Linked DNA regions of Phaeacidiphilus oryzae TH49. The protein of the gene in region 1 interacts with the protein of each later gene in a pairwise test. Links are inferred from orthologs where the notes say so. Each region holds a gene or a part of one and is shown in the gene's direction. Other genes may lie near its edges. The genes, in order: ndk and ung.

Region 1 (14,835 bases):
CGGCGCGGAGGCGCAGGGCCGCTCGCTGCAGATCGAGGGGGTGCGCAACGCCTTCGCCCGGGTCACCTCGCCCGGCCGGCTCGAAGTGGTCCGGCGCTCGCCGACCATCCTGCTGGACGCCGCCCACAACCCGGGCGGGGCGGAGGCCACCGCCGAGGCGATCCGGGAGGCCTTCGGCTTCAACCGGCTGATCGGGGTGGTCGGCGCGACCCAGGGCAAGGACGTCGCCGGGGTGCTTGCCGCGCTGGAACCGGTGCTGGCCGAGGTCGTCGTCACCCGGAACACCAGCCACCGGGCGATGGACGTGGACGCCCTGGCCGAGGAGGCCGTCGAGGTCTTCGGCGCCGACCGGGTGCTGGTCGAGCCCAGGCTCGACGACGCGATCGACGCCGCCGTCCAGCTCGCCGAGGAGGAAGGCGACCTGGGAGGGGCCGGGGTGCTGGTCACCGGCTCCGTGATCACCGTGGGCGAGGCCCGCGTCCTCCTCGGCCGGAAGGACTGACTCTGCCGTGCGAACTCTCTGCTCCTCCACCCTGATCAGCGAGGCGCTGGTGATCGGCTTCGCCGCGCTGGTCGCCATGCGGCTGTCGGACGTCTCCACGGGCACCCTGTGGACGGTCTCCGGGATAGCGATGGGCCTGTGCGTCCTCCTCTGCGGGGTGCTCTCCCGGCCGGGCGCGGTCGCCATCGGCTGGGTGCTCCAGCTGGCGCTGATCGCCTCCGGCGCGGTGGTCGGCATGATGTATCCGCTGGGCGTGGTCTTCGCCCTGCTGTGGTGGGCCTCGGTCTACTACGGCCGCAAGGCCGACCGGGTCAAGGCGGCCCGGATGGCGGCCTACGAGAAGTACCAGGCGGAACACCCGGACCAGCCGGACCGACCGGAACAGCCGGACCAGCCGGACCAGCCGGACCAGCCGGAGCGGCTCGCCCCGGCGAGCCGGCCCCAGGCCGAGGGCTGACCCACCTCCGCTGCCGGCCGGCCCGGCAGGGTGTCCCCTCGCCCGGGCGCTCTGAGCTGGGGGCGATAGGCTCACCGATCATCGCTGTCAGATGTCGGATCGCACCCCCCGGGAGCCCGCACGTGTCCTCGCAGAACTCCTCCGCCCAGCGCACCCTGGTGCTGCTCAAGCCGGACGCGGTGCGTCGCGGGCTGATCGGCGAGATCATCGCCAGGATCGAGCGGAAGGCCGGCTGGCGGATCACCTCGCTCGAACTGCGCACCCTGGACCGCTCGGTGCTGGAGCGGCACTACGCCGAGCACGTCGGCAAGTCCTTCTACGAGCCCCTGGTCGAGTTCATGTCCTCCGGCCCGACCGCGGCCATGATCGTCGAGGGCGAGGAGGTCATCGCCGGGATCCGCGCGCTGGCCGGCAAGACCAACCCGCTGGAGGCCGGCCCCGGCACGATCCGCGGCGACTTCGCGACCATCACCCGGGAGAACCTGATCCACGCCTCGGACTCGGTGGACTCCGCCGAACGGGAGATCAAGGTCTTCTTCCCGGGCCGCGCCTGACGCTCCGTCGGGCGACTTCCGAGCTGGTGGCGGTTTTGTGGCCGGGAACCCGGGTACCGACACGAGCGTCCAAATGTGTGGAGATCTCACCGCGTCCGCCGACAATGGCAGGGAGTGCGCGGGTGATCCACCAACCGGCGCGGCTACCATGGAGGCGGTCCACACCGCTCCCCGCCGACCTCCGGTCGGGCTGTCCGGCATGGCTTTGTGACGGCCCGTCAGGCGGTTCGGACCCACCTCCTCCGCGTACCGCCGCGTCCCCCCATACTCGAGCTCGGGAAGGCCCCCTCATCCCATGGCGAACAACATGTCGTTCATCGGTCGTGACATGGCTGTCGACCTCGGCACCGCCAACACGCTGGTGTACGTCAGGGGTCGCGGGATCGTGCTGAACGAGCCGTCGGTGGTGGCGGTGAACACCACCACCGGCGGAATCCTCGCCGTGGGCGCCGAGGCGAAGAAGATGATCGGCCGCACCCCCGGCAACATCATCGCGATCCGGCCCCTGAAGGACGGCGTCATCGCCGACTTCGAGATCACCGAGCGGATGCTCAGGTACTTCATCCTGAAGATCCACAAGCGCCGCTACCTGGCCCGCCCGCGGGTCGTGGTCTGCGTCCCGTCCGGGATCACCGGAGTCGAGCGCCGCGCCGTCATCGAGGCGTCCTCCCAGGCGGGGGCGCGCCAGGTGCACATCATCGAGGAGCCGATGGCGGCCGCGATCGGCTCCGCCCTCCCGGTCCACGAGGCCACCGGCAACATGGTGGTGGACATCGGCGGCGGCACCACCGAGGTCGCGGTGATCTCGCTGGGCGGCATCGTCACCGCGCAGTCCATCCGGGTCGCCGGCGACGAGCTGGACAACGCGATCATCCAGCACATCAAGAAGGAGTACTCGCTGCTGCTCGGCGAGCGGACGGCCGAGACGATCAAGATGACCATCGGCTCCGCGGCCGCCCTCGACGGCGAGCAGGAGCAGCACAGCGAGATCCGCGGCCGGGACCTGGTCAGCGGCCTTCCCAAGACCGTGGTGATCTCCGCGGCCGAGGTCCGGGAGGCCATCGAGGAGCCGGTCGCCAGCATCATCGACGCCGTCAAGACCACCCTCGACCAGTGCCCGCCGGAACTGGCGGGTGACATCATGGACCGCGGCATCGTTCTCACGGGGGGCGGGGCTCTGCTCAGCGGTCTCGACGAGCGGCTCCGGCGCGAGACCGGCATGCCGGTGCACATCGCGGAGGACCCGCTGGACTCGGTCGCCCTCGGTGCCGGCAAGTGCGTCGAGGAGTTCGAGGCGCTCCAGCAGGTGCTGGACGCCCAGCCCCGTCGCTGACGCGAGGTCAGAAGACGGGCGGCAGCAAGGAACCGCAGCACTTCCGCACCACGAGAAGGGCCCAGCCGAGCGCCGTGAGGGACACACGAGAGAGCAGGCTTCTGCTCGTCCTGCTGGTGGCCATCGCCTTCGCGTTGATCACCGTGGACATCAGGGGCGGTGACACGTCCCCGCTCAACGGTGCCCGGGACGCCGCCGCCGGCGTCCTCGGCCCGGCGGAGAGAGCCGTGGCCGGGGCGGTCGACCCGGTCGGCAACACGATCCGGGCGATCCGGGACTCGGGCGACCACAACGCCCGGCTGCAGGCCCTGGAGCGGCAGAACGCCGACCTCAAGCAGCGGCTGGCCTCCTCCGACCTGGCCCGGACCAGGAACTCGGAGGTGCAGCAGCTCCTCGGGGTGGCCGGCGCGGGCCAGTACACGATCAAGGCCGCGCAGGTGGTGGCGATCGGCGCGGCCCAGGGCTTCTCCTGGACGGTCACCCTCGACGTCGGCAGCGAGGACGGCATCCAGCGGGACGAGACGGTGATCAGCGGGCAGGGGCTGGTCGGCCGGGTGACCACGGTCGGCCCCAGCACCTCCACGGTGCTGCTGGCCTCCGACCCGGAGTTCACCGTCGGCACCCGGCTGGAGGGCAGCAACGAGATCGGCTTCGCCACCGGCCAGGGCGACGGCCCGATGAAGGTCGAACTCCTCAACGGCAACGCCAAGGTGAAGGTCGGTCAGCGACTGGTCACCTTCGGTTCGCAGGGCGACAAGCCGTTCGTGCCGGGCGTACCGGTCGGCACGGTGGAGAAGGTGAACGACACGCCCGGCTCGCTCACCCGCACCGTCCTGGTGAAGCCCTTCGTCGACTTCACCGCCCTGGACCTGGTCGGCGTGGTGATCCAGCCGCCGCGCACCGACCCCCGGGACGCGGTGCTCCCGGCCAAGCCCGCCAAGCCGGCCCCGGCCGCCCCCGCGCCACGCCCAGCGGCTCGCCGGGCGCGACCCCGGGCGCGACCCCGAGCGGCGGCGCCACCCCCAGCTCCTCCGGCACCGGCACCACCACCGCCGGCGCGGTCGGCGGCGCGACCCCCACCGCCTCCCCGACGCACTAGCCGACGCCGCAGCCCGCCCACGCCCCCGGCCCCGCGCCCGAAGAGAGGAAGTCAGGCTCATGCGGATCAACCGCATCCTGCTCGCCGCCGTCCTGGTCGTGGTGGCCCTGGTCATCCAGGTGAGCGTGCTGGCCAGACTCCAGCTCCCCGGCGCCGTGCCGGACCTGATGCTGCTGGTGGTGCTGGCCCTCGCGCTGGTCTGGGGCCCCACCGGGGGCTGCGTCACCGGCTTCTGCGCCGGCCTCCTCGCCGACCTCGCGCCGCCCTCCGACCACGCCGTCGGCCGCTACGCCCTGGTGCTGTGCCTCCTCGGCTACGCCGCCGGGCTGCTCAAGCCGCCCGGCGGGCAGATCCGCTCGGTCCTCACCCCGCTCGCCCTGGTCGCGGTCGCCGCCTTCACCGCCACCCTCCTCTACGCCGGCGTCGGCGCCCTGGTCGGCGACACCGCCGCCCGGCACGTCGGCCTCGGCGGGCTGATCGGCACGGCCGTCCTCTACGACGTGATCCTCGCCCCGTTCGTGGTGCCCGGGGTGATGGCGCTGGCCCGCAGGGTGGAGACGGACCCGGTGGCCCAGGCCGCCGACTCCGGGGCCGGCGGCCCCTCCGGCCGCTCCGGCGGCCTGGCCGGGCGGCTGTTCGGCGCGGCCTCCTTCCGCCGCCGCGAGCGGGCGATGTTCGGCGGCGAGGGCACCCGCACCGGCGGGATCGCGGGCCTCGGCACGGTGCCCGGCTTCGGCAAGGGCCGCTCCGGCGCCTCCGGCAAGCGCGCCGGCACCAGCAGCAGCATGGTTCGACCCGGCAAGCGTCTCTGACCGCCGGCCGCGCAGACCGTCCATTCCTCGGGAGGCAGTGAGAACCCGTGAGCAACATCCCGGAGACCGGCCGCACCAAGCGGGTGACCCTCCGTCTGGTCGTCCTTCAGGTGGTCGTGCTGTCCCTCCTCGCCACCCTCGGCGGACGGCTCTGGTACCTGCAGATCCGCAACGGGGCCCAGTACCAGCAGCAGGCGGCGTCCAACCAGATCCGCCAGGTGACCGTGCCCGCCGTGCGCGGACAGATCCTGGACGCCAACGGCGTGGCGCTGGCCGACAACCAGACCAAGCTGGTGGTCTCGGTCAGCCGCACCTCGCTGCTCACCGCCAAGGACGGCGGCAAGGCGGTCCTGGACCGGCTCGCCCAGGTGCTCGGCATGAAGGCGCAGGACGTGGAGAACAAGGTCCGGCTCTGCGACGCCAACACCCCGCAGCCCTGCTGGAACGGTTCCCCGTACGAGCCGATCCCGGTCACCGACAAGGCGACCACCCAGCAGGCCATGCAGATCATGGAGCGCAGGGAGGACTTCCCCGGCGTCACCGCCGAGCCGACCGCGGTCCGCGCCTATCCCGGCCCGTCCGGCGCCAACGCGGCCCAGATCCTCGGCTACCTCTCCCCGGTGACCCAGGACCAGGTCCAGGCGACCGCGAACAAGACCGGCAAGGCCAAGCTGGCCGCGACCGACTCGATCGGCCAGGCCGGCCTGGAGTCCGTCTACGACTCCGACCTGCGCGGCACCACCGGGACCAACAACCTCGAGGTGGACAACCTCGGCCGGGTCATCGGCGACGCCGGCGGCACCGCCGCCCAGCCCGGGAGCGACCTCGTCACCTCGATAGACGCCCGGGTCCAGGCGGTCACCGAGAAGCAGCTCAACCAGGCGATGCAGACCCTCCGGAAGACCTACGACCCCGTCACCCACGAGAACTTCAAGGCCGACTCCGGGACCGCGGTGGTGATGGACGTCCACACCGGCCGGATCGTCGCCATGGCCAGCGAGCCCACCTACGACCCCAACATCTGGACCGGCGGCATCTCCGCCAAGGACTACGCCAAGCTGACCAGCTCCTCCTCCGACTACCCGCTGCTGAACCGGGCCATCCAGGCGCAGGCGGCGCCCGGCTCGACCTTCAAGGTCATCTCGACCACGGGCGCGATGGAGGCCGGCTACACGGAGAGCGACACCTTTCCGTGCACCTCGTCGATGAACATCGGCGGGCAGGTCTTCAAGAACTTCGAGGGCGAGAACTTCGGCCAGATCACCCTCTCCAAGGCCCTCGAGGTCTCCTGCGACACGGTCTTCTACAACATCGCCTACCAGCAGTGGAAGAAGGACGGCGGCCTGTACGGCAAGAACGCCAAGGACTGGCTCTTCAAGGCCGCCCACCAGTTCGGCCTGGGTCAGCCCACCGGCATCGACCTGCCGTCCGAGGTCAAGGGCCGGGTGCCGGACCGCAAGTGGCACCAGGACTACTGGGACGCGATGAAGGACACCTGGTGCAAGCAGGCGTCCGCGAAGAACAACGACTACCTCACCCAGATCGCCCGCCAGGACTGCTCCGACTTCAAGTACGTCCGGGCCGGTGACGAGGTCAACTATGCGATCGGCCAGGGCGACACCCTGGTGACGCCGATCCAGATGGCCCGGATCTACTCCGCCCTCGCCAACGGCGGCACCCTCTACCAGCCGTCCCTGGCCAAGGCCGTGGTCTCGCCCACCGGCAAGGTGGTCAAGAACATCGCCCCGGTCGCCCAGGGCAGGCTGCCGGACAGCAGGCAGCAGCTGCAGTACATCGACAACGCCCTGGCGGGCGTGGTCACCAGCGGCACCGCGGCCTGGAAGTTCGGCGGCTGGCCGCAGAACAAGATCCCGCTGCACGCCAAGACGGGTACCGCGGAGGTCTACGGCAAGCAGACCACGTCCTGGTTCGACACCTACACCAAGGACTACGCCGTCGTCATGATGATCAGTCAGGGCGGCACCGGCTCCGGCGGCTCGGGCCCGGCCGTCCGCAACATCTACAACGCCCTCTACGGCGTCCAGTCCGACGGCTCGATCGACCCCAAGAAGGCCCTGCTGCCGACCCCGCAGAAGCAGCTGCCGACCTTCCACCCGGACGGCTCGGTGACCGCCGCCCAGCAGGCCGCCTTCAACCGGTCGGTCAGCGCCCACGCCCAGTACCTCAACACGACGGCCCCGGCCGGCGCGCCCGGCACCGTCCCGGCCGCCGTCTGGGCGCTGCCGCCGGACCGCCGCGGCGCCGGCTCCGTACCGACCGGCAGCGCGGCCGTGTACTGACCCGGCCGCGTCCCCGCGGGGCGCCCGCGTCCGGCACCTCCGAGCGGCGCCCTCCGGCCCGGCACCTCCGACCAGCACCTCCGACCAGAAAGCCAACTGCCATGACCGGCACCGGACTGACGACCAGTTACCGGGACCCGCGGTTCGCGCCGCAGCGCGGAGCGGTCGGCCGGCTGCTCGCCCGCGGCTCGGTGCTCTACCGGCTGGACTGGGTGCTCTTCGCCGCCTGCACCGCGCTCTCCCTGATCGGCTCGGTGCTGGTCTGGTCGGCCACCCGCGACCGCACCGCGATCAACCACGGCGACAGCAGCTACTTCCTGGTCCGCCACGTCATCAACATGGTGATCGGGATGGGCCTGTGCGCGGTGATCATCGGCGTCGGGGCGCGCCGGCTGCGCACGGCCGTCCCGTTCATCTACGCCTTCGCCGTGCTCGGCGTCCTCGCCGTCCTCAGCCCGCTCGGCTCGACCGTCAACGGCGCCCACTCGTGGATCGTCCTCGGCGGCGGCTTCTCCATCCAGCCCTCCGAGTTCGTCAAGATCGCGATCACCCTGGGGATGGCGACCCTCCTCTCCGCCCGGGTGGACGCGGGGGAGCGGCAGTTCCCCGACGACCGCGCCGTCCTCCACTCGCTGATCCTCGCCGCCATCCCGATGGGCGTCATCCTGCTGATGCCCGACCTCGGCTCGACCATGGTGATGGTGGTCCTGGTGCTCGGCGTCCTCGGCGTCTCCGGCGCCCCCAAGAAGTGGCTGGCCGGACTGGTCGCGGTGGGGGCGATCGGCGCCTTCGCCGTCGTCCAGCTGCACATCCTGAAGCAGTACCAGATCGCCCGCTTCGCGGCCTTCGCCAACCCGAGCCTCGACCCCTCCGGCGTCGGCTACAACACCGCCCAGGCGCGGATCGCCATCGGCTCCGGCGGGCTGCTCGGCAAGGGCCTCTTCCACGGCTCGCAGACCACCGGCCAGTTCGTCCCCGAGCAGCAGACCGACTTCGTCTTCACGGTGGCGGGGGAGGAGCTGGGCTTCGTCGGCGCCGGCGTGATCATCCTGATCCTGGGCGTGGTCCTGTGGCGGGCCTGCCGCATCGCCCGGCAGGCCGGCGACCTCTACGGCACCCTGGTCGCGGCCGGCGTCGCCTCCTGGTTCGCCTTCCAGGGCTTCGAGAACATCGGCATGACCCTCGGCATCATGCCGGTGGCCGGCATCCCCCTGCCCTTCGTCAGCTACGGCGGCTCCTCGATGTTCGCGGTCTGGGTGGGCGTGGGCCTCCTCCAGTCGGTCCGCGTCCTCCGCCCGGTCTCGGCGTAGCCGTCCGGGGCCGAAAACAGGAGCCCACCCTCCCAGTCGAGCCCTCTCCAGAAAACCTCCGCCACAACCACTGTCGCCGCCGCGGCGACTGAGGCACGCTCGACACCATGGCGACGATCGCATCCGGCACCGACCCCGCCGCACGCGAACCCGAGCACCCCCCGCGCGCCCCCGCGCCCCCGGCTGCGGCTGCGGAGATCGAGCGCAAGTACGAACCCCGCCGCCACCCCCATCACCCCGCGGCGACCCCGCCACCAGCCCCCAAGCGCCGGAAGCACGGCAAGCACCTGAAGCCCGCCGATCCCTCCGCGCCCCACGAACCGTCCCCGCCGCCCCAGCCGCCCCAGCAGTCCCCGCCGCCCCAGCCCGCGCAGCCGGCTCACCCCCCGCAGCTCCCCCAACTGCCCGAGCTCGGCACGGTCCCCGGCGTGAGCACCGTCCGCGAAGAGCCCCACCGCTCCCTGGACGCCCTCTACTACGACACCCCGGACCTCCGGCTCGCCGCCGCCGGCATCACCCTCCGCCACCGCGTCGGCGACGGCCCCGACCAGGACGGCTGGCATCTCAAGCTCCCGCTCGGCACCGACACCCGCGAGGAGCTCCGGGTCCCCGCCGCCCGCAACGGCGTCCTCCCCGCCGCCCTCGCCGACCCCACCGACCGGGACCACGCCAACCCCATCGTCCCCCGCGCCCTCGCCTCCCTGGTCCGCGCCCACACCCGCAACCACGCGCTGATCCCCGCCGTCCGGATCCGCACCCAGCGCACCCCGCGCACCCTTCGCGCCGCCGACGGCACCGTCCTCGCCGAGATCACCGTCGACCAGGTCACCGCCGACGTCTCCGCCGATCCGCGCGGCACCCCCGAGGCGGCGGCGCTGCCCCTCAGATGGTCCGAGGTGGAGGTGGAGCTGGGCCCCGGCGGGGACACCGCCCTCCTCGACGCCGTCGAGGAGCGGCTCACCCAGGAGGGCGAACTCCGCCGCAGCAGCTCCCCGTCCAAGCTCGCCCGCGCCCTCCGGGGCCGCCTCACCACCTCCTCGGTCCGCCCCCGCACCACCCCCCGCAAGCCCGCCGCCGCCTCCGACGGCCGCCGCGCCCAGGCCCCCGCGGGCGCCCCGACCACCGCCGACGTCCTCCTCGCCTACCTCGCCGAGCAGGCCCACGCCCTGGTCGAACTCGACCCCGCCGTCCGCCGCCGCATCCCGGACTCCGTCCACCGGATGCGGGTCGCCGCCCGCCGGCTCCGCAGCACCCTCCGCGCCTACAGCAGCGTCCTCGACCCGTCCGCCACCGCCCTCCTGGTCGACGAACTACGGCTGCTGGGAGTGGAGTTGGGCGCCGACCGGGACCAGGAGGTGCTCGCCGACCGGCTGCGCGCCGCCGCCGCCGAGCTCCCCCGCCCGCTGCTGTTCGGCCCGCTCCGCAGCCGGATCCGGATCTGGGACGCCGCCCGCCGCTCCGGCACCCGCCGCCGAGCCGTCGCCGCCCTGGACCACCCCCGCCACCTCGCCCTGCTGGACCGCCTGGACGCCCTCCTCGCCGAGCCCCCGCTGCTCGAACCGGCCGCCCACCGGCCCGCGCCGAAGCGCCTCCACAAGGTGCTCGCCGCCGAGTACCGCCGGGTCGGCAAGCGCGTCGAACACGCCCTCGACCTGCCGTCCGGCGACCCGGAACGAGACACCGCCCTCCACGACGCCCGCAAGGCGGCCAAACGCGCCCGCTACGCCGCCGAGGCCGCCGTCCCCGCCCTCGGACGCCCGGCCAAGCGGTACCGCAACGCCATGCGCGACCTCCAGGAGCTGCTGGGCGAGCACCACGACTCCGGCGTCGCCCGCGAGGCCCTCCGGGAACTCGCGCTCCAGGCGCACCGGTCCGGCGAGAACGCGTTCACCTACGGCGTACTCCACCAGCGGGAGGCGGAACGGGCGGCCGCGGCCGAGCAGGCGCTGCCCGCCCTCTGGGACCGTGTCCGGGAGGCGGTCGCCGAGGCAGTATCCTGAGTGGTCACCCCGGTACCGAAACGAAAGTCCACCCTCATGCCTGTCGAATCGGTCTTCCCGCGCCTGGAGGCCCTCCTCCCGCACGTCCAGAAGCCGATCCAGTACGTCGGCGGCGAGCTCAACTCGACCGTCAAGGACTGGGACTCCTGCGATGTGCGGTGGGCCCTGATGTATCCGGACGCGTACGAGGTCGGCCTGCCCAACCAGGGCGTCATGATCCTCTACGAGGTGCTCAACGAGCGCGAGGGCGTGCTCGCCGAGCGCACCTACAGCGTCTGGCCGGACCTCGAAGCGCTGATGCGCGAGCACGGCGTCCCGCAGTTCACGGTGGACGCCCACCGCCCGGTGAAGGAGTTCGACCTCTTCGGCGTCTCCTTCTCCACCGAGCTCGGCTACACCAACCTGCTGACCGCGCTGGACCTCGCCGGCATCCCGCTGAACGCCGCCGACCGCACCGAGGACGACCCGGTCGTCATCGCCGGCGGACACGCGGCCTTCAACCCGGAGCCGATCGCCGACTTCATCGACGCGGCGGTCGTCGGCGACGGTGAGCAGGCGGTCCTCGACATCACCGACATCACCCGGACCTGGAAGCTGGAGGGCCGCCCCGGCGGCCGGGACGAACTCCTCCTCCGGCTGGCCAGGACCGGCTCGGTCTACATCCCCCGCTTCTACGACGTCGAGTACCTGGCGGACGGCCGGATCTCCCGCGTCGTCCCCAACCGCCCCGGCGTCCCGTGGCGGGTCTCCAAGCACACCGTGATGGACCTCGACGAGTGGCCGTACCCGAAGCAGCCCCTCGTCCCCCTGGCCGAGACCGTCCACGAGCGGATGTCCGTGGAGATCTTCCGCGGCTGCACCCGCGGCTGCCGCTTCTGCCAGGCCGGCATGATCACCCGCCCGGTCCGTGAGCGCTCCATCACCGGTATCGGCGAGATGGTGGAGAAGGGCCTCAAGGCCACCGGCTTCGAGGAGGTCGGCCTCCTCTCCCTCTCCTCCGCCGACCACTCCGAGATCGGCGACATCGCCAAGGGCCTCGCCGACCGCTACACCGAGGACAAGGTCGGCCTCTCCCTCCCCTCGACCCGCGTCGACGCCTTCAACATCGACCTGGCCAACGAGCTGACCAGGAACGGCCGCCGCTCCGGTCTCACCTTCGCCCCCGAGGGCGGCTCCGAGCGGATCCGCAAGGTCATCAACAAGATGGTCTCCGAAGAGGACCTGATCCGGACCGTCGCCACCGCCTACGGCAACGGCTGGCGCCAGGTCAAGCTGTACTTCATGGCCGGCCTCCCCACCGAGACCGACGAGGACGTCCTCGAGATCGCCTCCATGGCCAAGAAGGTCATCGCCAAGGGCCGCGAGGTCTCCGGGCACAACGACATCCGCTGCACGGTCTCGATCGGCGGCTTCGTCCCCAAGCCCCACACCCCCTTCCAGTGGGCCCCGCAGCTCTCCGCCGAGGAGACCGACGCCCGCCTGATCAAGCTCCGCGACGAGATCCGGGCCGACAAGAAGTACGGCCGCAACATCGGCTACCGCTACCACGACGGCAAGCCGGGCATCGTCGAGGGCCTCCTCTCCCGCGGCGACCGCCGCGTCGGCGCGGTCATCCGCGCCGTCTACGAGGACGGCGGCCGCTTCGACGGCTGGCGCGAGTACTTCTCCTACGACCGCTGGATGTCCTGCGCCGACCAGGCCTTCGCCGGCACCGGCGTCGACGTGGACTGGTACACCACCCGCGAGCGCTCCTACGAGGAGGTCCTCCCCTGGGACCACCTCGACTCCGGCCTCGACAAGGACTGGCTCTGGGAGGACTGGCAGGACTCCCTCGAAGAGGTAGAGGTCGAGGACTGCCGCTGGACCCCGTGCTTCGATTGCGGCGTCTGTCCTGCAATGGACACGACAATCCAAATCGGCCCCACCGGCAAGAAGCTGCTCCCCCTCGCGGTCGTGAACAGCGGCCCGAGCAGCGCCGATAGCTGACGTCGCAACTGCCCCAGGACGCGCTCGCCGAGGCGACCGAAGCCGAGGCGAGCGCGCTTCTGGCTGCGCTGGGCGCGGGAAAGCCCGCCGAGCCACGCCGGCCTGGGCGGCCCGCTCGGCCTTTGCCGCAGTCCGGCGAGCGCCCACACATCCGCAGCCGGATCGAGTGGGTCTGAAGTTCGCTCGCGGCTGGCGGAAGCGTGGCCTCGGCGGTTGCGGTGACGGAAATCGGCTCGTCGAAGTCGGGGTGTCAGCGCCAGGATGTCCCGGTGAGTACCGCGCCGCGCCTGACCTCCGACAGCTACGAGCGGCTCGTCGCCAGCCTGCGCGGCCGAACCGTCGTCGCGGTCGCCTACTTCGTGCTGATGGCCGGAGACGAAGGCACCGATCCCGACGCGTGGGACTACGGCGCGTGGCACGAACCCACGATGGGCGTCGAGCTGGTCATGGACGACGGCCATACCTATTCGGCCGTGTGGGGCAGCACGTTCGATTACTACGGGGTCGAGCTCCACTCGGCGCCTATGCGCGAGTTCCTCTCTTACATCGACGAGCCGGGTGGGTCGGCACGCGTCGCGGTCGCGGATCACCCCCTCTGGGCCGGGATGGTGTCCGCCCCGATCGAGTCGTGCCGCATCCAGTGGTGCGGCGAGGAGCACGGCGCGCCGACTCCGGTGCCGGCGGCCATCCACCTGCGGAGCGCCACCGGTCAGGTGTGGGTCGCTGCTGGCCGCTCGGCCACTCACGGGCCTGACGGACCGGGGCCGTTCCACTTGGGCACCGACGACGTGCTCGTCATCTTCGACGCGGAGATCGCCGAGCGCGCCGGACTCGGAATCTGTCGCGTCACCCAGCCGTCGGCGTCGACCTCCAAGGAGAACCGGAGCGGGAGGCGGTGACGGCGGGAGGTCCGGGCCCGGTTGGCACTCGGGCTGGGGGCCTCAGGCCCTGGGAGGCCCCTGTCGGATCGGCGATTCTGGCCGTGGAGTCAGTCGGGGAGGTTGCTATGTGGATCTATGTCGGCATGATTCTGACAGGAGCCTTCATCAAGTTCGGGTTCGACGTCGCCTGGGTGCCCTGGCTGCTGATGGGGCTTGGTGGGTGGGGGCTCGTATACAAGTTCCGGCAGCCCAAACCGCACCATATCCGGGGAGAGAAGAGCAGCTTCATAGAGGAACGCCACGACTTCTAAGCCCTCGTGACTCCCAGCGCTCCCGGGACGTCTCGCCGTCGTGGACGTTCATCCAGCGGTCAGGTGGTCAGCTGGTCAGGTGGTCAGTCGGGTCAGTTCCTCGGTGATCGCCTGGCGCAGGCCGTCGTGGTGGGCGCCGAGGGCGTAGCGCGGGTCGGTCCACCGCTGGGTGGGGTACAGCCAGACGGGCTTGCGTATGAGGGCAGTTGGTTCCCAATCGTAGCGGGGCCACACGTGGGCGTGGAGGAAGGCGTCGGCGTTTCCCAGAATCTCCAGGTTGATCCGGCGGAAGGCCGGGTCCAGCCTGCCGCAGGCGCGTTCGACGGCCGCTCCCAGCTTCTCCATGTCGGCGAGGAAGGCCAGCCGCTTGGGCTTCGGGAGCTCGGAGAGCCGTTGCACCGAGGGGTCATCCACCAGGAGGACCGCGTATCCCGGGAGGAACTGCACGTCACCGATGACCGCGAACCCTGCCGTCAACCTGGCCAGGACAGTGGGATTCGCGCCCCGAAGCGCGCTTCCGATCCGGTCCCTGCGCCAGTCGTCGGCCATGACCGGCGACCCTAGCCTCATGTCCGCGCGATCGGGAAGAGCCCTCCAGCGCAGGGACGGGACGCGCTCGCCGAGGTCGTCAGGGCGCCGGCGAGCGCGTTTTCGGGGTCAGTGGCAGGTGCCGGTGCCGGAGTCGCTGTACTGGAGGGATGTGGAGTCGAAGCCGGGGCCGGGCTGGACCGGCTGGTAGTCCCAGCTGTAGCTGTGCGGCTTGAGGGTGAGCTTCATGCCGCCGAAGGCGCTGGCCTGGGCGGTGACCACGTTGGGGTTGTCGTAGTGGCCCGGGGTGCCGGCCAGGGTGTCGAGGGCCTCGCCGCCGGAGCCGACGATGAACTCCGGGATGCCGTGGGCCGGGTCGTACTGGCCGGCCGGGTTCATCGGGCGCAGCCGCGCGTAGGCGTGCTCGTGGCCGTTGAGGACGAGCGTGGCGTGGTGCTGGTAGAGGAGCTTCCACCAGGCGTCGGTGGCTCCGCCCTCGACGCCGCCCGCACCGGGGGCGGAGGCCGGCACGGTGGCCGTCGAGGCGGTGGTGGCGCTGAAGGCCGGCTGGTGCCAGTAGGCGATGGTGCAGGGGTGCCGGTTGGCGGCCAGGTCCTGGGAGAGCCACTGGGTCTCGCGGGCGAGGAGGCCGCCGTCCGTGGTGGAGCAGTCGTGCTTGAAGGCGTCCGAGTCGCACTCGGCGTTGAGCGAGACGATGTGCCAGTTGCCGAGGTTGTAGGAGTACCAGCCCTGGTCGTCGGC
Region 2 (14,877 bases), 270 kb from region 1 along the record:
TGCTTAACTGGGGGACATGGCATCCACGAGCTCCGAAGATTCCGCCGACCTGAGGGTCGGGCTGGCCGGGTACGGGCTGGCCGGCTCCGCCTTCCACGCACCGCTGGTCTCCACCACCCCCGGGCTCCGCCTGGACGGCGTGCTCACCACCAACCCCGAGCGGCGCGCCCAGCTGGCCGCCGAGCACCCCGGGGCGCGGGCCGTGGACTCCGTCGAGGCGCTCCTCGGCACCCGCCCCGACCTGGTGGTGGTCGCCAACGCCAACCGCGCCCACGTGGCCACCGCCCGCGCGGCGCTGGAGGCGGGGGTGCCGGTGGTGGTCGACAAGCCGCTGGCGGCGACCTCCGCCGAGGCGGCCGAGCTGTGCGAGCTGGCCGCGGCCCGCGGGCTTCTGCTGACGGTCTTTCAGAACCGCCGCTGGGACGCCGACTTCCGCACCGCCCAGGCCCTGGTCGAGGCCGGGCGGCTGGGTGCGGTGCACCGCTTCGAATCGCACTTCGACCGCTGGCGGCCGCAGCTCAAGGCCGGCTGGCGGGAGTCCGCCGACCCGGCCGACGCCGGCGGCGTCCTCTACGACCTCGGCAGCCACCTGGTGGACCAGGCGATCCGGCTCTTCGGCCCGGTCGTCCGGGTCTACGCCGAGGTGGACGTGCGGCGGGCGGCGGCCGGCGCGGCCGTGGACGACGACGCCTTCCTCGCCCTCACCCACGCCGGCGGCGTCCGCTCCCACCTCGGGATGAGCGCGCTCACCGCCCAGCTCGGCCCGCGGCTGCGGGTGCTCGGCGACAAGGGCGCGTATGTGAAGTACGGGCTCGACCCGCAGGAGGCCGCCCTCCGCGACGGGCGGCGGCCCGGCGGCGAGGGCTGGGGCGAGGAGCCGCCGGAGGCCTGGGGCCTTCTCGGCACCGACGCCGACGCCGAGCCGTACCGCTCGCTGCCCGGCGACTACCCCGCCTTCTACGCGGGCGTCGAGCGGGCGCTGCGGGAGGGCGGCCCAGCCCCCGTCGACCCGCTGGACGCGGTCCGGGTGCTGCGGGTGCTGGAGGCCGCGCGGCGGTCCGCTGCCGAGGGCACCGCGGTCGAGCCGGCCGGGGAGGAGGCCTGATGCCCGCGCCGACGCCTGCCCCGACCCCCGCCCCGACGCCCACCCCGACCCTCGCCGAGGTCGAGGAGCAGGAGCGGCGGCTGGTGCTGCCGGGGTTCGACAACGACGACGCCTGGCGGCTCGGCGTCCTGCTGGTGGAGCTGGCCCGGGAGCGCGGCGCCGCCGTCGCGGTCGACGTCCGGCGCAACGGGCAGCAGCTCTTCCACGCCGCCCTGCCCGGCACCTCCGCCGACAACGACGAGTGGATCAAGCGCAAGGTGCGGACCGTCGACCGCTACGGCGCCTCCAGCCTGCTGGTGCAGCTGCGCTTCGCCGCGAAGGGCGGCAGCTTCGAGGAGCGGTCCCGGCTGGATCCCGGCCGGTACGCGGCACACGGCGGGGCGTTCCCTATCACGGTGGCCGGGGTCGGCGTGGTCGGCACGGTCGCCGTCTCCGGGCTGCCGCAGCTCGCGGACCACGCGCTGGTGGTCGAGGCTCTGGAGAGGTTCCTGGCGGGCTGAACCGTGAGGGCGAAGGCCGCGACGGCGAAGGCAGCGAGGGCGAAGGCCGCGACGGCGAAGGCCGCGACGGCGAAGCCGCGGTGCCGGCGGCCCGCCGTATGACAGATGTCATGTGCGGGCGGTCATGGCGTTCACTGGCCGGCCCGTCCCGGTCCCGGCACCCTTGTACGGTGAGCTGCCTCAACGACCGCCCGCGCGACCGTTCCGAACTCAGCCCCGAGGACCGGGCCCTGCCCTTCCCGGGGCTGGTGGTCTGGCTCCGGAAGCGGCCGTTGGTGCGCTGGGCCTGGGTGTCCTTCTGGTTCCTGGGACTGCTGTCCGGGGTTCGCCCGCTATGGCAGCCCGGGCAGTCGAGAGGCACGGCCGTGCTGGTCACGGCGGGGGCCGCGGTGTTCATCGCGGCCGCTGTCTGCGCCTTCGCCTTCGTCACCTACCAGCGGCCGGTACGGCAGCGGCTGGTCCCGCTGGTCGCCGCCGGCGTGCTGGCCTTCCTCTACAACGGGTGGCTGGGCAGCGACTGGACGCCGATGTTCATCTACCTGGTGGTCGTCTCGGCGATGACGCTGCCGCTGCGGGCCGCGCTGGCCACCAACATGGCGATCGTCGCCGCCGCGTTCCTGCTGGAGGTGGCGATCGGCGAACCCGTCAAGCACTACGGATGGGTCCTGGTGAGCTCCGCCCTCAGCGGACTGCTCTGCGCGTACGCCGCCGAGCGCGGGCGGATCAAGGAGCGGCTGCAGCGCGGGGAGAAGGCCATGGCGCAGCTCGCGGTGAACGAGGAGCGGGTGCGGTTCGCCCGCGACCTCCACGACCTGCTGGGGCATTCGCTGTCGCTGCTCTCCCTCAAGGCGCAGCTGGCCGGCCGGCTGGTGCACGCCGATCCGGACGCCTGCGCCAAGCAGATCGCCGAGATGGAGGAGATCAGCCGGCAGGCGCTGGCCGAGGTCCGGGACTCGGTCACCGGCTACCGCCGGCCGACCATCGCGGTCGAACTCGCCCGCGCCCACACGACGTTGACCTCGGCCGGGATCGATCCGCTGATCGACCCCCAGGCGACGGACCGGGCGCGGGACCTCTCCTCCGGACGCGAGGCGGCGCTGGCGTGGGCGCTGCGGGAGTCGGTGACCAACGTGGTACGGCATGCCGCCGGGGCCCGGAGCTGCCGGATCCGGCTGGAGCGGGCGGGGGCGGGCGGCTTCGTGCTGACCGTCCAGGACGACGCGCCGGCCGCGGAGGCGGGGGCGCATACGGCGGGCAACGGGCTCACCGGGCTGGGCGAGCGGCTGGCGCTTGAGGGCGGCCGCCTGGAGGCCGCGCCGACCGGCTCCGGCTTCCGCGTCCGGGCGTTCGTCCCCGCGGCGGACCCGGAGGAGCCGGGGCCGACGCAAAAGATCCCGGCCGCGGCCGGCTAGCGGCGGCCCAGCGGAGATCGGCGCCTCCGGCACGAGGTACGGACGGCCTGGACGGCTCAGGAAGGCTTTCCCTGCCGAGGAGCGCAGAACGACCCGCGCCGCGGCTCAGACCCGCTCGACCAGGTCCGCGATGGAGTCGACGACCTTGGAGGGGCGGAAGGGGTAGGCGTCGATGTCCGCGTCCGAGGTGAGGCCGGTGCGGACCAGGTAGGTGGTCATCCCGGCCTCCAGGCCGGCCAGCACGTCGGTGTCCATCCGGTCGCCGATCATCGCGCTGGTCTCCGAGTGGGCGCCGATCTTGTTCAGCCCGGCCCGCATCATCAGCGGGTTCGGCTTGCCCACGAAGTACGGCTTCTTGCCGGTCGCCGCCGTGATCAGGGCCGCCGCGGAGCCGGTCGCCGGCAGCGCGCCCTCTAGGCTGGGCCCGGTCACGTCCGGGTTGGTGGCGATGAACCGGGCGCCCTTGTTGATCAGGCGGACGGCCTTGGTCATGGCCTCGAAGGAGTAGGTGCGGGTCTCGCCGAGCACCACGAAGTCCGGCACCGCGTCGGTCAGCACGTACCCGACGTCGTGCAGCGCCGTGGTCAGCCCGGCCTCGCCGATGACGTACGCGCTGCCGCTGGGCCGCTGGTCCGCCAGGAACTGGGCGGTGGCCAGCGCGGAGGTCCAGATGTTCTCCTCGGGCACCACGAGGCCCATCCGGGACAGCCGCGCGTGGAGGTCGCGCGCGGTGTAGATGGAGTTGTTGGTGAGCACCAGGAAGGGCTTGCCGGAGGCGCGCAGCTTGTTGATGAAGTCCTCGGCGCCCGGGATCGGCACCCCTTCGTGGATCAGCACGCCGTCCATGTCGGTCAGCCACGAATCGATGGGCTTCCGCTCGGTCACGACGTACTCCCCTGTCTGAGTGCTCACCCGGTACCCGGCACGGCCGATCATGCCACACGCCGCGCGGCGCGGCGGTGGTGCGTACGGCGTACGCGCGGCGGTAGGGTGGGGGCGGGGTGCGCCGGCCGAAAGCTCGGGCCGGCGGCCTGAGCGGAGCCGACCTGGAGGTGCTGACGTGCGCGAGCCGTCGTCCCACTCGGAGGACCGAGTGCGGCAGCGGTCGCGTCCACCCGTCTGGGCCAGGCCGGAACGGGCGCGTGGACGCGGGCGTGCCGCCCGTGGCCCGCAGCCCTCGCTGACCGTCGAGGCCATCGTCGAGGCGTCGATCGCCATCGCGGACGCCGAGGGCGTGGACGCGGTGTCGATGCGCCGGATCGCCGCCAGCCTGGGCGCCGGCACCATGTCGCTCTACCGCTACGTCTCCACCAAGGACGACCTCCTCGACCTGATGGCCGATCAGATCGCGGGCGACTGCGGCCCGTCGGAGCCGCCCGAGCCCGGCGCCGACTGGCGCGCGGGGCTGCGCGCGGACGCCGTCCGGACCCGCGAGGTGCTCCTCGCCCACCCCTGGGCCGGTCCGCTGCTGGCCGGCCGCCCGCCGCTGGGGCCCAAGTCGCTGCGTCGGCACGAGTACCTGCTGCGTCTGCTGGATGGCCGCGGCCTGGGGATCGACGAGATGGCGGCCACCGTCGGCATCGTCACCGGCTACGTCCGCGGCGTGCTGCTGCGCGAGCTCGCCGAGCGCGCGGTCGCCTGCCGCACCGGCCTGGACGAGGACGAGTGGCGGGCCTACGTCGGCCCGTACGTCCGCGACCTGATGGCGGACGGCGACTTCCCGCTGATGGAGCGGTTCATGGTGGAGGCCGACGACCACCCGGACCCGGACGCCTCCTTCCTCTCCGGTCTGGAGACCGTCCTGGACGGCATCGCCGTCCGGCTCAGGGACGCGGCCGGACCTCCCCGGGGCTCCGCCGACCGCTGAGCCGGGCCGGCTCCGTCGCCGCCTGCGCCTCCGCCCCTGGCCGCCGGCCCGCACCCGCCGCCCCGCCTACCCGCGCGCCGCGGCCAGCTCCGCGCTCAGCACGGCCACCAACTCGGCCGCCGGCAGCGGCCGTACCCGGTCCTGTCCGGTGCCGGCCCACAGCGCCATCGCGCCCGGGTCGCCGGCCGCCGCGGCGGCGCGCCGCAGGCCGGAGGTGAGGTGGTGGACCCGCGGGTAGCAGTCGCGCGGAGCCGTCGGCTGGTGCTCGGCGATGAAGCGGTTGGCGATGCCGCGCGCCGGGCGGCCGGAGAAGGCGGTGGTGACGGTGGTGGTCGCGGCGGGATCGCCGAGCGCCGCCTTGTGCAGCGGATGCGCTCCCGACTCCGGGGCGGCCAGGAAGGCCGTGCCGAGCTGGGCCGCGTCCGCCCCGGCGGCCAGCGCGGCGGCGACGTCCGCGCCGTCGGCCAGCCCCCCGGCCGCGAGGACGGCGGGCCGCACGCCCTCCGCGGCCACCGACTCGCCGACCTCGCCGAGCAGCCCGAGCAGCGAGGGCTCCGGCCGGCCGGCCCCGGCGGCGGTGAACGACCCGCGGTGCCCGCCCGCCTCCGGCCCCTGCACGACCAGGATGTCCGCCCCGGCGCGGACCGCCTCCAGCGCCTCCTCCGCCGAGGTCACGGTGACCGCGACCTCGCTGCCGGCGGACTGCAGCAGCACCAGGTCGTCCGGGTCGGGGCAGCCGAAGGTGAAGCCGACCACCGGGACGGCCAGTTCGGCCAGCAGGTCCAGCTTCGCCCGGTAGTGGTCGTCGTCCCAGCCGGCCGCCGCCGGCAGTTCGACGCCGTAGCGTTTCGCCTCCCCGGCGCGCTCCAGCTCCGCGCGGTATCCGGCGGCCACCCCGGCCGCGCCCGCCGGATCGGGGCCGGGGCAGAAGACGTTGATCCCGAACGGTTCGCCGGTCAGCTCGCGGGTGCGGGCGATCTGCCGGCGCACCTCCTCCGGAGTGCGGTAGCCGGCGGCCAGGAACCCGAGGCCGCCCGCACAGGACACAGCGGCGGCCAGCTCCGGGGTGGAACCCCCGCCCGCCATCGGCGCCTGCACGATCGGCTGCCGGAGCTCGGCGATCAGGGACGGCGCGGGCTCGGGGAAGTGCGCGGTCACGGGGGTGGACCTCCGTAGGCTTCGGCATCGCGTACCGGACCGACGCTACCCGCCGGCCGGGTCCGGCCTGTCAGTGGGCGCGGCTACGGTGTTCCCAGCGGATGACGGAGGAGAGGCGCGGTGTCGGAGACAGCAGTGCAGCAGGATGCCCAAGAGGCGGACGTGCTGGGAGAGTTCGAACTTCCGGAGAGCTGGCGGCGGGTGCTGGAGGCGGAGACGGAGGAGCCGTACTTCCACCGCCTGGCCGAGTACGTCGCGGCCGAGCGCGCGGCCCACCAGGTCTTCCCGCCGGCCGGCGAGGTCTTCGCGGCGCTGGCGGCGACGCCGTACGAGAAGGTGCGGGTGGTCGTCCTCGGCCAGGACCCGTACCACGACGACGGGCAGGCGCACGGCATGTGCTTCTCCGTCCGGCCGGGCACCAGGATCCCGCCCTCCCTGCGCAACATCTACAAGGAGCTGAACACCGACCTCGGCCTGCCGGTCCCGGCCACCGGGTATCTGATGCCCTGGGCCGAGCGCGGGGTGCTGCTCCTCAACACCGTCCTCACCGTGCGGGCGCACGAGGCCGCCTCGCACAAGGGCCAGGGCTGGGAGCGGTTCACCGACGCGGTGATCCGCGCCGTGAGCGCCCGCGAGACTCCGGCGGTGTTCGTCCTCTGGGGCAACCACGCGAAGAAGAAGCTGCCGCTGATCGACACCGACCGGCACGCGGTGGTGCAGGGGGCGCACCCCTCGCCGCTCTCCGCCAAGAAGTTCCTCGGCAGCCGCCCGTTCTCGCAGATCGACGAGGCCCTGGAACGCCTGGGCCAGCCGCCGATGGACTGGACGCTGTAGGCAGGGGCGCGGCGCCGCGGGCGGCGCGCTGCCCCCTGCGGGGTCAGACCCGCTCGCCCGCGCCCGCGCGGTCGCCGGAGGGCTCGCGCCGGGGCGCGGGAACGGCCGCCGCGCGGGCGCGCCGCCGCCCGCGGCGGACCCCCGAGGCCACCAGCCCGCTCACGCCGAACGCGGCCACGCAGGAGACCAGGAAGCTGAGCCAGCCGACGTCCAGCCACCGCTCGTCGACCCAGCTCAGGCCGACCATGTAGACCGCCCACACCAGCGCGCTCAGTGCGCTCCAGTGGAGGAACCGCCGCATCGGCACCGGCGAGGTGCCGACCGCGAGGTCGAGGACGGTCCGCCCGCCCGGCACGAAACGCGCCGTGATCACCGTCCGGGCCGGCTTGGTGCGGATGGTCTCCAGCACATACCCGGTCGCCTCGGCCCACTTCGGCTTGCGGGCCAGTCGCCGCTGGGCCCAGCCCGCGCCCCGGCGCGCGCACTGCAGCAGCACCAGGTCGCCGGCGAAGGAGGCCGCCGCGACCAGCAGTACCAGGGGAAGCGGGGAGTGGTGGTCCTCGGTGCTCTGCATGCCCGCGGCGATCACCACGGAGCCGCTCGGCACGAAGGGCAGGAAGCCGTCGGAGAGAACGGCGAGCACGGCGCCGAGCGCCAGCCAGGAGATTCCGGAAGGCTCAAGGAGCGCGGTCCAAGCGCTCATAGCGTTCCGTCCTTCCGGGTTCCGTCGACTCGGCTAATGATCACACCAATCGGCGGCGTCCGCCCCGTTCCGGAGGCGTGATTCTTACCTCACCCCTGGGTGTTCCCCCCGCGAATCCGCCCCTACGGTGTGCCGTTGAAGGCTTCCCCGCCCGCCGGGAGATATCAATCGGTAGGTGTCCGTGATCAGCCTGAACAGTACCTTCATCATGTTCCTGGCCGTCGTCGGCCCGCCCAAGGTGCTGCTGGCCTACGCCCAGGTGGCCGCCCGGATGACGGTGCGGGAGGCGCATCGGACGGCCGCGGCCGCCTCCGGGGTGGCCGCGGTCCTGGGCGTCGCCGAGGCGTACACCGCCCACTATGTGACGGACTTCTTCCACATCACCGACCAGTCGCTCGAACTGGCCGGCGGGGTGATCTTCTTCGTGTACGCGATGGGCCTGGTGCTGGGGCTGCACCTGGGCGGGCCGAGCGAGACCGAGTTCGAGGCCGACCACCCGGTCACCAGCGGCTTCCGCGCGCTGCTGCTGCCGTACGTGGTCAGCCCGCTGGGTGTGACCGCGATCCTGGTGGAGTCGCTGAGCCGGCACGACTGGAGCTGGCGGACCGAGGTGGCCGCCGGCTTCGTCTCGGTGGTGGCCATCGACCTGATCTGCATGGTGCTGCTGACCCGGTTGTTCAAGCGGACCCACCACACCACCCTGGAGGTGCTGTCCCGGCTGCTCGGCCTGCTGCTCGCCGCGGTCGGCGTCGAGCTCTTCCTCCAGGGGCTGAAGGAGCTCGGCGTCCACCTGCCCGTGCACTGAGCCCTGGTCCCTGCGCCCCGCGCTCTGCGCCCTGCGCACCCTGTCAAGACCGCGTAAATCGGCGGCCGGACCGCGCAAGGAAAGCGTTAACGCCGAAGCTCCGGGCTCCGGCGTGGGGTTGTCTGACGGGGAAGCAGGCGAGAGAGGGCAGCCAGCGTGTCCCAGCAGTACGACACCGCCGCCGGCCGGCCGGCCTCCGGGCCGCCGGGACGGGGCAGGCTCAAGGTCTTCCTGGGCGCGGCGCCCGGGGTCGGCAAGACGTACCGGATGCTGGACGAGGCGCACCGGCGCCTGGAGCGCGGCACCGACGTGGTGGTGGCGTACGCCGAGTGCCATCACCGCCGCCGCACCGAGGACCGGCTGCACGGCCTGGAGGTGGTCCCGCGGCTGCACCGCGACTACCGCGGGTCCGCGTTCACCGAGCTCGACGTGGACGCGGTGCTGGCCCGCCGCCCCGAGGTCGCGCTGGTCGACGAGCTCCCGCACACCAACGTCCCCGGCGGGCGGAACGCCAAGCGCTGGGAGGACGTCGAGGAGCTGCTGGCCGCCGGCATCGACGTGCTGACCACCGTCAACGTCCAGCACCTCGAGTCGCTGAACGACGTGGTGGAGAAGATCACCGGCGTTCCGCAGCGGGAGACCATCCCGGACGAGGTGGTCCGCCGGGCGGACCAGATCGAGCTGGTCGACATGGCCCCCGAGGGCCTGCGCCGGCGGATGGCGCACGGCAACGTCTACGCCGCGGAGAAGGTGGACGCCGCGCTCTCCAACTACTTCCGGGTCGGCAACCTCACCGCGCTGCGCGAACTGGCGCTGCTCTGGCTGGCCGGACGGGTCGACGAGGGGCTCCAGCGGTACAAGGCGGAGCACCGGATCGGCAAGGTCTGGGAGACCAGGGAGCGGGTCGTGGTCGCCCTCACCGGTGGGCCGGAGGGCGGGACGCTGATCCGCCGCGCCGCCCGGATCGCCGACCGGGCCGGCGGCGGCGAGCTGCTGGCCGTGCACGTGGCGCGGAGCGACGGGCTCGCGGACGCCTCGCCGGCGGCGCTGGCCGAGCAGCGGCGACTGGTGGAGAGCCTGGGCGGGACGTACCACTCGGTGGTGGGCGACGACATCCCCGTCGCGCTCCTCGACTTCGCGCGCGGGGAGAACGCCACCCAGCTGGTGCTGGGCACCAGCCGGCGCGGGCGGGTGCTGCGCTCGCTCACCGGGCGGGGGATCGGCGAGACCACCACGGAGCTCTCCGGGGACATCGACGTCCACATGGTCACCCACGAGCGGTCCGGGCGGGGCCGACGGCTGCCGGTGCCGGACCGGCTGCACTCGCCCGCGCGCCGGGCGGCCGGGGCGGCGGCGGGGCTGCTGACGCCGGTCGTGCTGACGGTGGCCCTCACCCAGACCCGGGCGCCGGTCAACCCGCTGAGCGACGCGCTGATCTTCCTCCTCGGCGTGGTGGCGGTGGCCACCCTGGGCGGCGTCACCTCCGCCCTGCTGGCCTCGGTCGTCGCCTCGACGCTGCTCAACTTCTACTTCATCCCGCCGATCCACTCGCTGACCATCGGCTCGCCCAACAACATCATCGCGCTGGGGGTGTTCGCGGTGGTCGGCGTGGTCGTGGCGCTGATCGTCGACCGGGCGACCCGGCTCTCCCGCCGGGCGGCCAGGGCGACCGCCGAGGCCGAGACCCTCTCCGCCCTCACCGGCTCGGTCCTCGGCGGCGACCAGGCCGTCCCCGCCCTGCTGGCCCGCCTCCGCGAGACCTTCGGCATGCAGTCGGTGGAACTCCGGCACCGCGACGGCCCCGCCGCCATCGGTCCCGCCGCTGGTCCCGCCGCCATCGGTCCCGCCCCCGAGCCGCTGCCGCCGCCCCCCTCCGGCGCGCCCGCTGCGGAGTCCGGGGCGGAGGCCGTCGAGGAGGTGCAGATCGGGGGAGGGGAGACGCTGATCCTCCGGGGGCGGCCGCTGCCGGCCGCGGATCGGCGGGTGCTGGCGGCCTTCGCCGCGCATGTCGCCGCCGCGCTGGAGCGCGACCGGCTGGCCACCGTCGCCGCCGAGGTGGAGCCGGTGCGCGCCGCGGACCGGCTGCGTACCGCGCTGCTCGCGGCGGTCAGCCACGATCTCCGCACCCCGCTGGCGGTGGCTCTCGCCTCGGTCTCCTCGCTCCGCTCCGAGGACGTCGAGTTCTCCACCGAGGACCAGGACGAGCTGCTCTCCACCGCCCAGCTCTCGCTGGAGAAGCTGACCAGACTGGTGGAGAACCTGCTGGACATGAGCCGGCTGCAGGCCGGCGCGCTCACCCTGCACCTCCAGCCGGTCGGTGTGGACGAGGTCCTCGCCGCCGCCCGCGACTCGCTCACCGGCGGTCCGGAGAGCGCCGCGGGCCCGGTGCTGGCCCAGGGCCTGGCCGAGGCCCCGGAGGTGCTGGCGGACCCGCCGCTGCTGGAACGGGTGCTGGCCAACCTGTGCGCCAACGGCCTCCGCCACACTCCGGCCGGGGTGCCGGTGGTGGTCACCGCCAGCACCCTCGGCGACCGGGTCGAGCTGCGGGTGATCGACCGCGGCCCGGGCCTGCCCGAGGCCGACCGGGACCGGGTCTTCCAGCCCTTCCAGCGCCTCGGCGACACCGACAACGGCAGCGGCGTGGGCCTCGGCCTCGCCCTCTCCCGCGGGCTCGCGGAGGCGATGGGCGGCAGCCTCGAACCGGAGGACACCCCCGGTGGCGGCCTCACCATGGTCCTCTCGCTGCCCGCCGCGCCGGTCGGCGGCACCGGTGCGGCCGACGACGGCACGTCCGGCCGCGCCGCCGGCTCCGGCGCCGGCGCGGAAGTCGGGACCGGCCGATGACCCGGGTCCTGATCGTCGACGACGAGCCCCAGATGCTGCGCGCCCTCCGGATCAACCTGAAGGCGCGCCGGTACGCGGTGGCCACCGCCGCGGACGGCTCCGCCGCGCTGCGGTCGGCGGCCCGGCAGCCGCCGGAGGCGGTGATACTCGACCTCGGTCTGCCGGACCTGGACGGCGTGGAGGTGATCCACGGGCTCCGGGTCCGGAGCGCCGCCCCGATCATCGTCCTGTCCGGTCGCTCGGGCGCGGCGGAGAAGGTCGCCGCGCTGGACGCGGGCGCCGACGACTACGTCACCAAGCCGTTCTCGATGAGCGAGCTGATGGCGCGGCTGCGCGCGGTGCTGCGCCGGCCGGCCCCGGAGGCCGGCGCGGTGACCGCGGTGGTCGGCGACCACGTGGTGGACCTGGCGAGCTGCACCGTCCGCAGCCTTCCGGGCGCCACCGCCGGCGACCGGCCGGTGCGGCTGACGCCGACCGAGTGGCACCTGGTCTCCGTCCTCCTCCGCAACCCCGGCCGACTGGTGACCAGCCGTCAGCTGCTGGACGAGGTGTGGGGACCAGGGCACGAGGAGAAGACCAACTACCTCCGGGTCTACATGGCCGGGCTCCGCCGCAAGCTCGAACCGGACGCGGCCAGCCCCCGTCACTTCATCACCGAGCCGGGCATGGGCTACCGCTACGCACCGTGAGCGATCCTCTCGTCTTCCGTCACGTTCGGTAGTGTGACCCATTCGTCGATTGATGATCGATCAAACGGCGTTACTGTGGTGCCCACCGACGAGTCCCGCACCGGCGAGAGGAAGGCGTTCCCATGGCTCAGGCGCCCGAGATCCACGGCACGGCCGCCGAGGGCTTCGAGGAGCTCCGCGCGGTCTTCGCGGAGAACTTCGCGCTCCGCGGCGAGCGCGGCGCGGCCCTCGCCCTCTACCGGGACGGGGAGCGGGTCGTCGACCTGTGGGGCGGCACCGCCGACGCGGACGCGGAGGAGGGCGCCGGACGCCCGTGGACCGGGGACACCCCTGTTCTGCTCCGCTCCGCCACCAAGGGCGTCGCCGCCACCGTGCTGCTGCTCCTGGCCCAGCGCGGACGGATCGACCTCGACGCGCCGGTCGCCGAGTACTGGCCGGAGTTCGCCGCCCGCGGCAAGGAGCGGGTCACCGTGCGGCAGCTGCTCTCCCATCAGGCCGGCGTGGCCGCGCTGGACCGTCCGCTCACCGCCGCCGAGGCCGCCGACGGGGTCAGCGGCCCGGCCGCGGTCGCCCGCCAGCGCCCGCTGTGGGCGCCGGGGGAGACGCACGGCTACCACGCGCAGACCTTCAGCTGGCTGCTCGGCGAACTGGTCCGCCGGGTCGACGGCCGCACCCTCGGCGGGGTGCTCGCCGAGGACGTCACCGAGCTCCTCGGTCTGGACCTGTGGATCGGCCTGCCCGAGGAGGCCCAGCCGCGGGCCGCCCGGATCGCCGAGGTGGCCGCCCCCGAGCCGGGCCCCGGCGCGCTGCGGATGCGCCCGCGCCGCGAGGTCGCCGCCGCGTACGCCGACCCGGGGTCGCTGACCCGGCGGGCGTTCGGGACGGTCGCGCCCCAGCCGGACGAGAACGACCCGGCCTGGCGGGCCGCCGAGCTGCCCGGCTCCAACGGTCTGGCCACCGCCCGCGGACTGGGCGGCTTCTACGCCGCCTTGGGCGCCGGGCACATTCTGGAGCGGCCGATGCTCCGCCGCGCGGCCGCCGTCCACGCCGAGGGCACCGACCGGGTGCTGCTCACCCGCACCCGCTTCGGCCTCGGCTTCATGCTCCACGGATCGGCCTGCCCGATGACCTCCCCGGGCGCCTTCGGCCACCCCGGCCGCGGCGGGTCGCTCGCCTTCGCCGACCCGGAGACCGGTCTGGCCTTCGCCTACGTCACCAACGGGATGCAGCCGAGCGTCACCTCGGACCCCCGCGCGCAGGCGCTGGTCCGCGCCGTCCGCTCGGCGATCGCGCGGGGCGCGGGCGCCCGGATGGCGGCGTAGCGGAGTACGCGGGCGGCGTGGGCTGCCCGCGCTCCTCGCGCTCCTCGCGCTCCCCGCGCTCCTCGCGCTCCCCGCGCTTTCAGTGCCCCGGGGCGGCGATCCGCTCCAGCATCTCCCGCTGGTGCCGGTGCCCGACCGTCTCGTAGCCGAGCACCGTGACGAGCGGGGCGGCCATCACCACGATCAGGCAGACCGCGACGGCCACCCCGGCCGCCGAGAGGAGCACCGCGGCCACCAGGACGGCGAGGGTGGCGGCGAGCAGCAGCAGGTGGAACCGGTCCGTGGCGGACAGCAGCAGGGCGTGGAGGGTGTACACGGCCAGCAGGTACAGCCCCACCGGGAGGGCCAGCGCCAGCACGACCGTGGTGTCCCCGATCTCCGAGTGGTGCTCCAGCTGGAGCCCGGCCAGGTGGAGCCCGGCCCCGGCGCCCGCCACGGCCATGAAGACCGCCATGTGCCCGAAGCCGAAGACGTAGCCCAGATTGCGGCGGTGGACGAGGAGTTCGCCGAAGGGCGTGGCGAAGTAGACCCACCACATGCCGAAGGTCAGCCCGACCCCGGCGACGACGATCGCGACGGCGTTGCCGGTCCACTGGGTGCCGTCCGGGCCGCCGAGGAGCGCACCGGACGAGGCGACCGTGCCGACCACGCCCTCGCCGAGGGTGATGATGGCGAAGAGGCTGTACCGCTCGGCGATGTGGTGCGGATGCCAGGGCGTGCCGCCGGCCCACCCCTGGGTGAGCCGGGGAAGCACCACCTCCAGGGTGCCGAAGAGGACGAAGCCGGCGAGCGCGGCGCCCAGCGGCAGCGGGGCGAACCCGATCACGATCCAGCCGAGCTGGGCGATCGCGATCCAGCGGATGTTGGCGATCCCGACGTCGTGGTAGGCCGCCGACTGCCGGGCCGCGCGCCACCACTGGAGCCCCATGGCGATCCGCATCACCACGTAGCCGATCACGATGGCGCGCAGTTCGAGGTGGTCGCCCTGCCGGACGGAGTGGAACATCGCCGGCAGGCCGAGCGCCAGCACCACCACCCCGATCATCTGCACCATCGTCAGCACCCGGTACAGCCAGTCGTCGGTGTCGAAGGCCGAGGCGAACCAGGAGAAGCTGATCCAGGCGTTGGTGATGGCGAACATGGCCATCAGGAAGGCGATGACCGCCTGCCCCGGGTCGCCCTCCGCCAGCAGCTCCGAGAACTGCGTGGCCGAGGTACCGACCGCCACCACGAAGGTCAGATCGAACAGCAGCTCCAGGGGCGAGGACACCCGCCCTCTTTCGCCCGGGTCCCGCCCGGCCATCGGCAGCAGCCGGTGGGCCGGCCGCAGTCCACCGGCCGGCCCCCCGCTGACCGGCCCCGTCTCTTCGGCGTCGCTCATGCGCGCCAGGCTGCCACACCGGCGCAGGCCCGCGCGCGCAGCACGCGCGCGGGGGCCGGCGCGCCCCTCGCGGCGGGCGTGCCGCCGCACCGGCCGGCGGCGGAGCGGCGGAACACCCGCCGACTGTCGGTGGGGCCCGGTAGCGTTCCTCGGGTCGGCTGGGGATCGGCCGACCAGGACCGGAAGGGGTGGGGAGCCATGGCCGGACCCGCGGCCGCAGCGCCGGAAGCAGCCGAACTCGAGCAGTACCGACGGGA

What was found.
Region 2: the proteins of ndk (region 1) and ung interact in binary tests that used the Escherichia coli proteins (3 or more experiments, as listed by UniProt). The link is inferred for Phaeacidiphilus oryzae TH49 from one-to-one orthologs.

What each region holds. Positions count from the first base shown.
Region 1 is NZ_JQMQ01000005.1:4,998,778-5,013,612, forward strand. Bases 1-2,797 are described here. They hold ndk (nucleoside-diphosphate kinase), read left to right. Parts: upstream 1-1,081; coding sequence 1,082-1,513; downstream 1,514-2,797. Other genes in these bases: folC (bifunctional tetrahydrofolate synthase/dihydrofolate synthase), read left to right, coding at 1-502; BS73_RS25835 (rod shape-determining protein), read left to right, coding at 1,821-2,797. In the rest of the region: more of BS73_RS25835, read left to right, coding at 2,798-2,846; rod shape-determining protein MreD, read left to right, coding at 4,005-4,757; mrdA (penicillin-binding protein 2), read left to right, coding at 4,805-7,057; rod shape-determining protein RodA, read left to right, coding at 7,159-8,367; BS73_RS25865 (CYTH and CHAD domain-containing protein), read left to right, coding at 8,475-10,367; BS73_RS25870 (TIGR03960 family B12-binding radical SAM protein), read left to right, coding at 10,404-12,353; BS73_RS25875 (hypothetical protein), read left to right, coding at 12,623-13,252; BS73_RS25880 (hypothetical protein), read left to right, coding at 13,360-13,545; BS73_RS25885 (diadenosine tetraphosphate hydrolase), read right to left, coding at 13,621-14,094; BS73_RS25890 (metallophosphoesterase family protein), read right to left, coding at 14,203-14,835. UniProt on the Escherichia coli protein: Major role in the synthesis of nucleoside triphosphates other than ATP. The ATP gamma phosphate is transferred to the NDP beta phosphate via a ping-pong mechanism, using a phosphorylated active-site intermediate.
Region 2 is NZ_JQMQ01000005.1:4,727,996-4,742,872, forward strand. The notes cover bases 5,181-8,019. They hold ung (uracil-DNA glycosylase), read left to right. Parts: upstream 5,181-6,162; coding sequence 6,163-6,876; downstream 6,877-8,019. Other genes in these bases: BS73_RS24720 (nitronate monooxygenase), read right to left, coding at 5,181-6,042; BS73_RS24730 (DedA family protein), read right to left, coding at 6,920-7,579; BS73_RS24735 (MarC family protein), read left to right, coding at 7,755-8,019. Outside these bases: BS73_RS24695 (Gfo/Idh/MocA family oxidoreductase), read left to right, coding at 17-1,105; BS73_RS24700 (heme-degrading domain-containing protein), read left to right, coding at 1,105-1,605; BS73_RS24705 (sensor histidine kinase), read left to right, coding at 1,776-3,017; BS73_RS24710 (HAD-IIA family hydrolase), read right to left, coding at 3,123-3,902; BS73_RS24715 (TetR/AcrR family transcriptional regulator), read left to right, coding at 4,078-4,884; more of BS73_RS24720, read right to left, coding at 4,951-5,180; more of BS73_RS24735, read left to right, coding at 8,020-8,384; BS73_RS24740 (sensor histidine kinase), read left to right, coding at 8,541-11,228; BS73_RS24745 (response regulator), read left to right, coding at 11,225-11,917; BS73_RS24750 (serine hydrolase domain-containing protein), read left to right, coding at 12,040-13,239; BS73_RS24755 (low temperature requirement protein A), read right to left, coding at 13,319-14,542; BS73_RS24760 (sigma-70 family RNA polymerase sigma factor), read left to right, coding at 14,819-14,877. UniProt on the Escherichia coli protein: Excises uracil residues from the DNA which can arise as a result of misincorporation of dUMP residues by DNA polymerase or due to deamination of cytosine.